Linked DNA regions of Ketobacter sp. MCCC 1A13808. The protein of the gene in region 1 interacts with the protein of each later gene in a pairwise test. Links are inferred from orthologs where the notes say so. Each region holds a gene or a part of one and is shown in the gene's direction. Other genes may lie near its edges.

What was found. The genes of interacting proteins can lie anywhere in the genome.
Region 2: the proteins of tsaE (region 1) and rlmB interact in binary tests that used the Escherichia coli proteins (3 or more experiments, as listed by UniProt). The link is inferred for Ketobacter sp. MCCC 1A13808 from one-to-one orthologs.

What each region holds. Positions count from the first base shown.
Region 1 is NZ_VRKW01000002.1:384,236-389,020, reverse strand. The notes cover bases 1,822-4,633. They hold tsaE (tRNA (adenosine(37)-N6)-threonylcarbamoyltransferase complex ATPase subunit type 1 TsaE), read left to right. Parts: upstream 1,822-2,905; coding sequence 2,906-3,361; downstream 3,362-4,633. Other genes in these bases: FT643_RS05610 (N-acetylmuramoyl-L-alanine amidase), read left to right, coding at 3,413-4,633; FT643_RS05620 (NAD(P)H-hydrate dehydratase), read left to right, coding at 1,822-2,804. Outside these bases: orn (oligoribonuclease), read left to right, coding at 1-119; tRNA epoxyqueuosine(34) reductase QueG, read right to left, coding at 144-1,190; more of FT643_RS05620, read left to right, coding at 1,272-1,821; more of FT643_RS05610, read left to right, coding at 4,634-4,785. UniProt on the Escherichia coli protein: Required for the formation of a threonylcarbamoyl group on adenosine at position 37 (t(6)A37) in tRNAs that read codons beginning with adenine.
Region 2 is NZ_VRKW01000002.1:159,127-163,082, reverse strand. Bases 988-3,956 are described here. They hold rlmB (23S rRNA (guanosine(2251)-2'-O)-methyltransferase RlmB), read left to right. Parts: upstream 988-2,084; coding sequence 2,085-2,828; downstream 2,829-3,956. Other genes in these bases: rpsR (30S ribosomal protein S18), read left to right, coding at 3,836-3,956; priB (primosomal replication protein N), read left to right, coding at 3,495-3,815; rpsF (30S ribosomal protein S6), read left to right, coding at 2,995-3,456; rnr (ribonuclease R), read left to right, coding at 988-2,017. Outside these bases: more of rnr, read left to right, coding at 1-987. UniProt on the Escherichia coli protein: Specifically methylates the ribose of guanosine 2251 in 23S rRNA.

The sequences.
Region 1 (4,785 bases):
GCTGGAAGCCGGACGCGTTGGATGGATTTAAAAAATCCGCCACCCATCTGGCACTGGATGACATCCGCGAGTCGATTGCTGAGTTGAAACATTACCGGCAAACCTTCATTCAGCCCTGATCGTTAGTTGCAAACGCGTTTGGATTAGTGGGCTCTGTGCTGTTGCAGAGCCCATTGCACATGCTCTTGCACCAGTGCGGATGGGTAGTTGGTCCGGGTGCGCAGCGCCTTCAGCACCGCCTCAGAAGTGGGGGCATTACCCAAGCCGATGGCCAGGTTTCTGAGCCATCGTTCGTATCCAATGCGTCGGATTGGTGAGCCTTCGGTACGCGCCAGATAGGTTTGTTCATCCCAGCAGAACAGCTCCACCAGGTCACTGTTCTGCAAGCGGTGGCGGGGGTTAAAGTCGTCTTCAGCGGTGAATTGTGCAAACCGGTTCCAGGGGCATACCAACTGGCAGTCATCACAGCCGAATACCCGGTTTCCCATGGGCTTGCGGTACGCCTCCGGAATGGGGCCGTGCAGTTCTATGGTCAGATAAGAGATGCATTTACGCGCATCCAGTTGATAGGGGGCCACAATGGCCTGGGTCGGACAGACATCAATACAGGCCGAGCAGCTACCGCAATGTTGGGTGACAGGCTGATCCACCGGCAGTGGCAAATCGGTATAGATTTCACCAAGAAAAAACCACGAACCGGCGCTGCGATCCAACAGCAGCGTATGCTTGCCAATCCAGCCTAAGCCGGCCTTTTCTGCCAGGGCTTTCTCCAGCACGGGTGCACTGTCCACAAACGCCCGGTAACCATAAGGGCCGATTTCCTCTTCAATCCTTTTACCCAGCCGGGTCAATCGTTTGCGCATCAGCTTGTGATAATCCCGTCCCAAGGCATAGCGAGAAATATACGCCTTATCAGGATCTTCCAGAATCTGTAGCAGTTCGGTATCCGCTGCCAGATAGTCCATACGTGCGCTGATAACTCGGATCGTGTCTGGCTGCAGTTCGTGGGGGCGGCTGCGTTTGGTGCCGTGGCGGGCCATATATTCCATCTCTCCGTGAAAGCCCTGATCCAGCCATTTCTGCAAATAATGCTCGTGCTGATCCAGCCGTATATCGGCGATTGCGGTTTTTTGAAAACCGAGTTCGCTGCCCCAGAGTTTGATGTTGTTAACGAGTTGCTGATAGTCCAAACGCGAAAAACCTGCGTCACAAGAAAGTGATTTAAGCTGTGGTATAAGAAGGCTCAGCTTACACCAAAAATGGAGTGCATGATGGCCAACGAATCAAGACAGTATACCAGTGAATTGCCCGCGAATTTGTATTATGCCGCCGGGGTTCGTGAATTGGATCGGATCGCAATTGAAGAGCAAGGTATTGCGGGCTTTGAGTTGATGAGCCGGGCGGGGCAGGCGGCCTTTGATGCGCTGCGGGATTTGTGGCCGCAGGCGCGGGAGTTGTGCATTTTCTGCGGAACCGGCAATAACGGGGGCGACGGCTATGTTATTGCGGCGGTGGCAGAAAAGGCAGGCTTCGAAGCCCATTGTGTCCAAGTAGGCGATGTCGAGAAAATACAGGGGGAGGCGCTTATTGCCTTAAACCATGCCAAGGAAGCCGGTGCGTCCTTTGAATCATTCGATCCGGAAAAGCCCTACCGGGGGGACGTTGTCGTGGATGCGCTGTTGGGCACGGGTCTGACCGGATCTGTGCGCGAACTTTACGCGCAGGCGATCGTGGCTATGAATGACAGCGCTTGCCCGATTCTGGCCGTTGATATTCCCTCTGGTCTGTGTGCCGATACGGGAACCTGCCTGGGCTCAACTGCAAAAGCGCAAGCCACCGTTACCTTTATTGCGATGAAGCAAGGTCTGTTAACAGGGCAGGCGCCAGATTATGTGGGTAGCTTGCTGTTCGCCGGGTTGGAGGTGCCCGACGAGGTGCTGCAACAGGTGGCACCCTCCGCCACCTTGCTCAGTAGCCGCGATGTTGAACGCTGGTTACCGCCGCGCTCACGGCTGGCTCATAAAGGCCAGAACGGTCATGTGCTGGTAATAGGGGGAGATAAAGGCATGGGGGGCGCAGTGGCGATGGCCGCCGAAGCGGCGGGCAGGGTTGGCGCTGGGTTGATTTCCGTGGTGACCCGCCCCCAGCATATTTCCCCGATACTGGCGCGACGTCCTGAGTGTATGGTGATCGGCGTGGACGAGGGTGAGGATATTGCCCTTTATTTGGAAAAAGCCGACGTGATTGTGATTGGTCCCGGCATTGGCCAGCAGCCTTGGGGGCAGCAGTTGTTGCGTCAGGCCTTGGCCACCGATAAGCCTCTGGTGCTGGACGCGGATGGGCTAAACCTATTGGCCAGCTGGCACCAGCAAGCGGACGTGATGAGCCAGCGCGTGAATTGGGTGTTAACACCGCATCCTGGGGAAGCGGCACGCCTGTTGGGCAGCTCGGTTGAAGATTTGATGAAAAACCGTTTCGATGCGGTATCAAGCCTGCAGCAGAAATACAGCGCCGCCGTGGTGCTGAAAGGCGCGGGCAGTCTGATAGCGTCACCGCAAGGCGACGTCTCTGTCAGCAATAGCGGTAATCCCGGCATGGCGAGCGGAGGTATGGGGGATGTGTTGAGTGGGGTGATCGGTGGTTTGATAGCCCAGGGGTTAGCGTTGGGTGACGCAGCGGCTTGCGGAGTTTGGGTGCACGGCGCGGCAGCAGACCGGGCTACCGAGCAAACCGGTCAGCGCGGGTTATTGGCAACCGATTTAATGCCACATCTGCGCAGATTGGTGAATCAGGCTGGACGATAGGGGGCAAAAGCGAGCACAATATCCGGCTGCCGAACTTTTCGCCTAACTGGCTATCCCATTTAGTCGAATAGCAAACGAGATGTTTGAGGATGCCCCCTCCCATGATCCTGGATCTGAACAACGAAGCCGACACCCTTGCCCTGGGTAAGCGCCTTGCGCAGGTATTGCGCCAGGGCGGTGTGATCTATCTGCATGGGGATCTGGGGGCAGGCAAGACGACGTTGAGCCGCGGCATTATCCAGGCTCTGGGCCATTCAGGTGCGGTTAAGAGTCCCACCTATACTCTGGTTGAACCATACCAACTGGGCGAATTGACGGTGTTTCATTTCGATCTTTACCGCCTGGAAGATCCGGAAGAGTTGGAGTACATCGGTATCCGGGAATACTTTGACGGCGACGCGATTTGTCTGGTGGAGTGGCCGCAAAGGGGTGGCGCGGGCATCCCCCCGGCGGACCTGAACATCAACCTGATAATGGTCGGAAAGGCACGTCGTGCGGAGCTGGGTTTTGGCACCGCGAGGGGGCAAAGTTTGTTAGGCGAATTAACGAAAATTTGACCAAACGGAAAAAAAAGCCTAAAAAGTGAAATGGGAAAGTAGTTGAAGCTCATGAGGTTAGAGAACAAATTGAACGGGGTATCTAAGAATCTGTTGCAAGCAGCGGTTGTGCTTTGGTTTGTCATCACGGCACCCTGGGCTGCGGCAGCCGAGAAAATCAGCAGCGTACGGGTCTGGAACGCGCCGGACAACACCCGCGTGGTGTTCGATCTGTCCGGTCCGGTCAAGCACCAGTTATTTACCCTGGAAAACCCCAATCGTGTGGTGATTGATATTGCCGGTGCGCAGAAAACCAATGCCCTGGATCTGGTGGAAATAAAAGGCGGGCCATTGGTGAATGTACGCAGTGCGCCACAGGGGAACGGGACGTTGCGGGTGGTGCTGGATCTTGACCGCAAGCTGAATCCGAAAAGCTTTTTGCTCAAGCCGGGCGACCAATATGGCAATCGTCTCGTGATTGACCTGGAAAGCCTTTCCGGCAGAGTGGCGGGCAATTCGGCCGCAGGTAAACCTCAAGCGGCAGCCAAACCCAAACCAACGGTTACTAAATCCTACAGTGGCATTTCCGGTGGCCGCGATATTGTGGTGGCCATTGATGCTGGCCACGGCGGTGAGGACCCCGGCGCGATCGGTGCGAAAGGAACCCGTGAAAAGGACGTTGTGCTACAAATCGCCAGGCGTCTATATAACGTGTTGCAGGCTGAGAAGGGAATTAAGCCGGTGCTGATCCGGAACGGAGATTACTTTTTGCCACTGGCCGCCCGGCGTGATACGGCGCGTAAAAAATACAACTCGGATCTGTTTGTGTCGATACATGCAGATGCCTTCAGTAACCGTAACGCCAAAGGGGCGTCGGTTTTTGCTTTGTCACGCAGCGGAGCAACCAGTACCCTGGCTCGCGTGTTAGCCGAAAAAGAAAACCAGTCCGATGCGATCGGTGGTGTCAATATCGACAATGCGGATGTCATGGTCACCTCGGTTATTTATGATTTGGCAATGGAAGGCAGTATGGAGCACAGCATCAAAGTGGGTTCGCTGGTATTGCGTGAGATGGGTTCCGTTACCCGGCTCCATAAACCCCATCTGGAGCAAGCCGGATTTGCGGTGTTGAAGTCGCCGGACATTCCATCGATTCTGGTGGAAACCGGCTTTATATCAAACCCGGCCGAAGAAAATAACCTGCGTTCCAAAGATCACCAGGTGAAGCTCTCTCGTGCCATCAGTCGCGGTATTATCGCCTATTTCGATCAACACCCCCCTCCCGGTACTTATATCGCAATGCGCAAACAACATTTGCAGGCGACCAGGCACCGCATCACATCAGGTGAAACCCTATCCACCATTGCGGTGCGATACAGGGTCAATCTTGCTTCCTTAATGCAGTATAATGACCTCAATGACAGCGACGTAATCCGCGTCGGTCA
Region 2 (3,956 bases), 230 kb from region 1 along the record:
TAAAGAGAGCAATATCGGCTTTGTGGTGCCGGAGAACCGGCGCATCAGTCAGGATGTATTAATCCCTAATGACGACCCTTTAAAAGCCAAAAATGGGCAGTTTGTGGTTGTCGAGATCGCACAGCAGCCCAGTTATCGCTCCAAGGCGGTGGGTCGTATTATCGAGATTATCGGTGAACATATGGCACCGGGCATGGAAATCGACGTGGCGATCCGCAATCACGATATACCTCATACCTGGCCTGAAGAGGTAGTAGCCGCTGCGGAAAAGTTTGGCGATGGTGTCGATAAGAAGGACTACGAAAACCGTTTCGATTTGCGTAAAACGCCATTTGTGACCATTGATGGCGAAGATGCAAAAGACTTTGATGATGCGGTTTATTGTGAGAAAAAGCGCAGCGGTGGCTGGAAATTATATGTGGCTATTGCCGATGTCTCCCATTATGTCCACCCGGGTGATCCGCTGGATATTGAGGCGCATAAACGCGGTAATTCGGTGTATTTTCCCGAGCATGTTGTGCCGATGTTGCCAGTGAATTTGTCTAACGGCCTGTGTTCCCTAAATCCGCATGTTGACCGTCTTGCCATGGTCTGTGAGATGAGCGTCAGCGCGGCAGGCAACGTTAGTCGTTACTGTTTTTACGAAGGGGTGATCTGTTCCCACGCACGCCTAACTTATAATAAAGTCGGCACCATGCTGCAGGAAGCAGAGTCCAGGGAAGGCCAGGATCTGCGCACAGAATACAAAGAAGTTGTGCCGCACCTGGAAAATTTATACGCATTATTTCATGCCTTTCGTGGCCAGCGCACCGAGCGCGGCGCCATTGATTTTGAAACCACCGAAACCAAAATCGAGTTCGGTGAAGACCGTAAAATTGAACGTATTGTTCCTACCGAACGCAACGACGCCCATAAGATAATCGAAGAGTGTATGCTGGCGGCCAATGTCTGCGCGGCAAAGTTTTTGCAGAAATACAAGCTGCCAGCGTTGTATCGTGTGCACGAAGGCCCGAAGAACGAAAAGCTGGAAAACCTGCGCATTTTTCTGAAAGAACTGAATATTCCGTTTGTGGCCAGTGGCGATCCCAAGCCGGAACATTATCAGGATGTGTTGGCTAAGATTAAAGACCGTCCCGATTACGATCTGATTCAGACGGTGATGTTGCGGTCTATGAACCAAGCGGTGTATTCCCCGGAAAACAAAGGGCACTTTGGGCTGGCCTATAGCGCTTATGCTCATTTCACCTCGCCGATTCGTCGTTACCCTGATTTAATGGTGCACCGGGCGCTGCGTTATTACGCCCGCTCCGGTATTGATTGCCCGAACACCAAGCGTGTGCCGGGATCACCTGATATTCCCAGAGAGAAAATCCTACCGTACAGTCAGGCCGCGATGGTCGAGTTGGGCGAGCAGTGTTCCATGACCGAGCGGCGTGCCGATGAAGCCACTTGGGACGTGATTGGCTGGCTCAAATGTGAATACATGAGCGATAAAATCGGGGATGTGTTCAAAGGGATCATTTCCGGTGTTACCAACTTTGGTTTGTTCGTCGAGTTGAAGGACATTTATGTGGAAGGGCTGGTGCACGTCAGTTCGCTCACAGGTGATTACTATCATTACGACGAAGTGCGTCATCGATTGGTGGGCGAGCGCACCGGGTTGATGTTTGGTCTGGGTGAAGAAATCACGGTGAGTGTCGCCAAAGTTAATCTGGACGATCGTAAAATTGATTTTGAATTGCTGGCGGGCGGCAAAAAAGTTCGTTGGAGCAAAGATAAGGACGGCACCAGTCCGCCGGGTAAAAAATCCGGTTCACGGCGCAACAAGGATAAGCAGCAAGCCAAGACAGAAGGTAAGGCAAAGTCTCCGTCGAAGGGCAAGCCAAAAGCCAAAGGTCCCAAGAAACCCAAAGCCGGGTCGTCCCGTCATGCTATTGTGAAGGCCGCCGCCAAAAAGGCGAAGTCGCGAACCAAAACCAAAAAAGCCAAAGCGCAGGGCCGCCCCAAGAAAAGTTAACCGGCTGTGCTTTTGACCGGCAGCTTTGTATCAGTAGTTAGGCAGGTTCAGTAGGTAGTTACGTTTTATGTCCAAACCGGAATGGCTCTACGGAATTCACACCGTTAGCGCAGTATTAAAAAAGCACCCGGACAGGGTGCTGGAAATGAAGTTGCAGGAGGGGCGCGATGATGTGCGCCTGGAAGCATTGCTGAAACAGGTGCAGCGTGCGGGGGTAACCTGTCAGCGGGTCTCAAAGAAGGCCATGGATCATCAGTTTCAGGATGCCAATCATCAGGGTGTGGCGGCGCGCTGCCGCTTGTCCCAGTCCTGGGATGAAGATCAGCTTTATACCTATTTGGATAACAAGTCCGGTCCGGTATTGCTACTGGTTTTGGATTCCGTGACCGACCCCCATAATCTGGGTGCAGTGCTGCGCAGCGCCGATGCGGCCGGCGTTGATGCCGTGATAACCACCCGGGATAAGTCTGCCGGATTGTCGCCGGTGGTGCGCCGCGTGGCAGTAGGTGCGGCGGAAGTGGTGCCGTTTGTTCAGGTTACTAATCTGGCCCGATTGTTAAAAGAGTTACAGGAACGACGCATATGGGTGATCGGTACAGAGCTGGATGAGACTGCCAGTAGCCTTTATAGCGTTGATTTAAAAGACAATATTGCATTGGTGATGGGCGCTGAAGGCAGCGGTCTGCGACGTCTTACCCGTGAAAACTGCGATCAGTTGGTGTTTATCCCCATGCAGGGCGATGTCCAAAGCCTGAATGTGTCAGTGGCGGCCGGGGTCTGTTTGTTTGAGGCCTTGCGCCAGCGTCTTTAAAGCTGCTTGAGTTTACGGCAATCCTCCTATAGAATTCGCGATCCCTCGGGCTCTGTGCCTGGGGGGAACCTAGTTCGTTTAAGCAAAGTAAGCATTTACTCCTTGCCTTACCACGATCGTTCCTGAGAGGGAGCACGCGGGAGGCTTTAATCCGTAAGGAGATGTCATGAGACATTACGAAATCATTTTTATGGTTCACCCTGATCAGAGTGAACAAGTCCCCGGTATGGTTGAGCGTTATAAAGGCCAGATCCAGGAAGGCGGTGGCAGTGTTCATCGTCTGGAAGATTGGGGCCGCCGCCAACTGGCCTACCCGATTAACAAAATTCATAAAGCACACTATGTCATGTTGAATGTGGAATGCGCCCAGGACGTTCTTGATGAACTGACCAGTGCATTCAAATTCAACGACGCTGTACTGCGTAACATGGTGATCCGTCGTAACGAAGCTGTCACTGAGCAATCTATCCTGGTGAAATCCAACGAGAAAGATCGTGGTGAATCACGTGGCCGTGATTACGAGTCGCGTAACTCCGGTGACCGTGACAACAGCAGTCGTGACCGTAACGACAGCGACAGTAATGACGCTGACGATTCCGACGATGATGATTCAGATTCCGACGAATAATCGCCGCGAGCTGGATTGCTGATAGTAGCCGCTGATACGTGAACCCCCAAGTGGAAAGCAATCAACTGATTCTGAGTGGTACGGTAACGGAAGTTTTAGGATTACGTTACACACCCGGTGGTGTTCCCCATTATAGCTTTATGTTGGAACATCGATCCCGTCAGGAAGAGGCGGGCGTAGCACGGGAAGTGTTATGCAGAATAAAAGTCGAGGCACGGGGCCGGGAAATAACAGAACATTGCGAACCTCTGGCCGTGAGCGACCGTCTTCAAGTAACCGGGTTTTTATCCCGCCGGAACTATAAAGACAGCTCTGCAACCCAATTGGTATTACACGCACAGCACATTGAATTGCGTTAATTGAATAACAGGAGCCGACCATGGCACGTTTTTATCGCCGCAGAAAATTCTGCCGTTTTACCGCCGAAGGCGTCGTCGAGATTGATTATAAAGATCTGGACACTTTGAAAAATTACATCACCGAAACCGGCAAAATCGTAC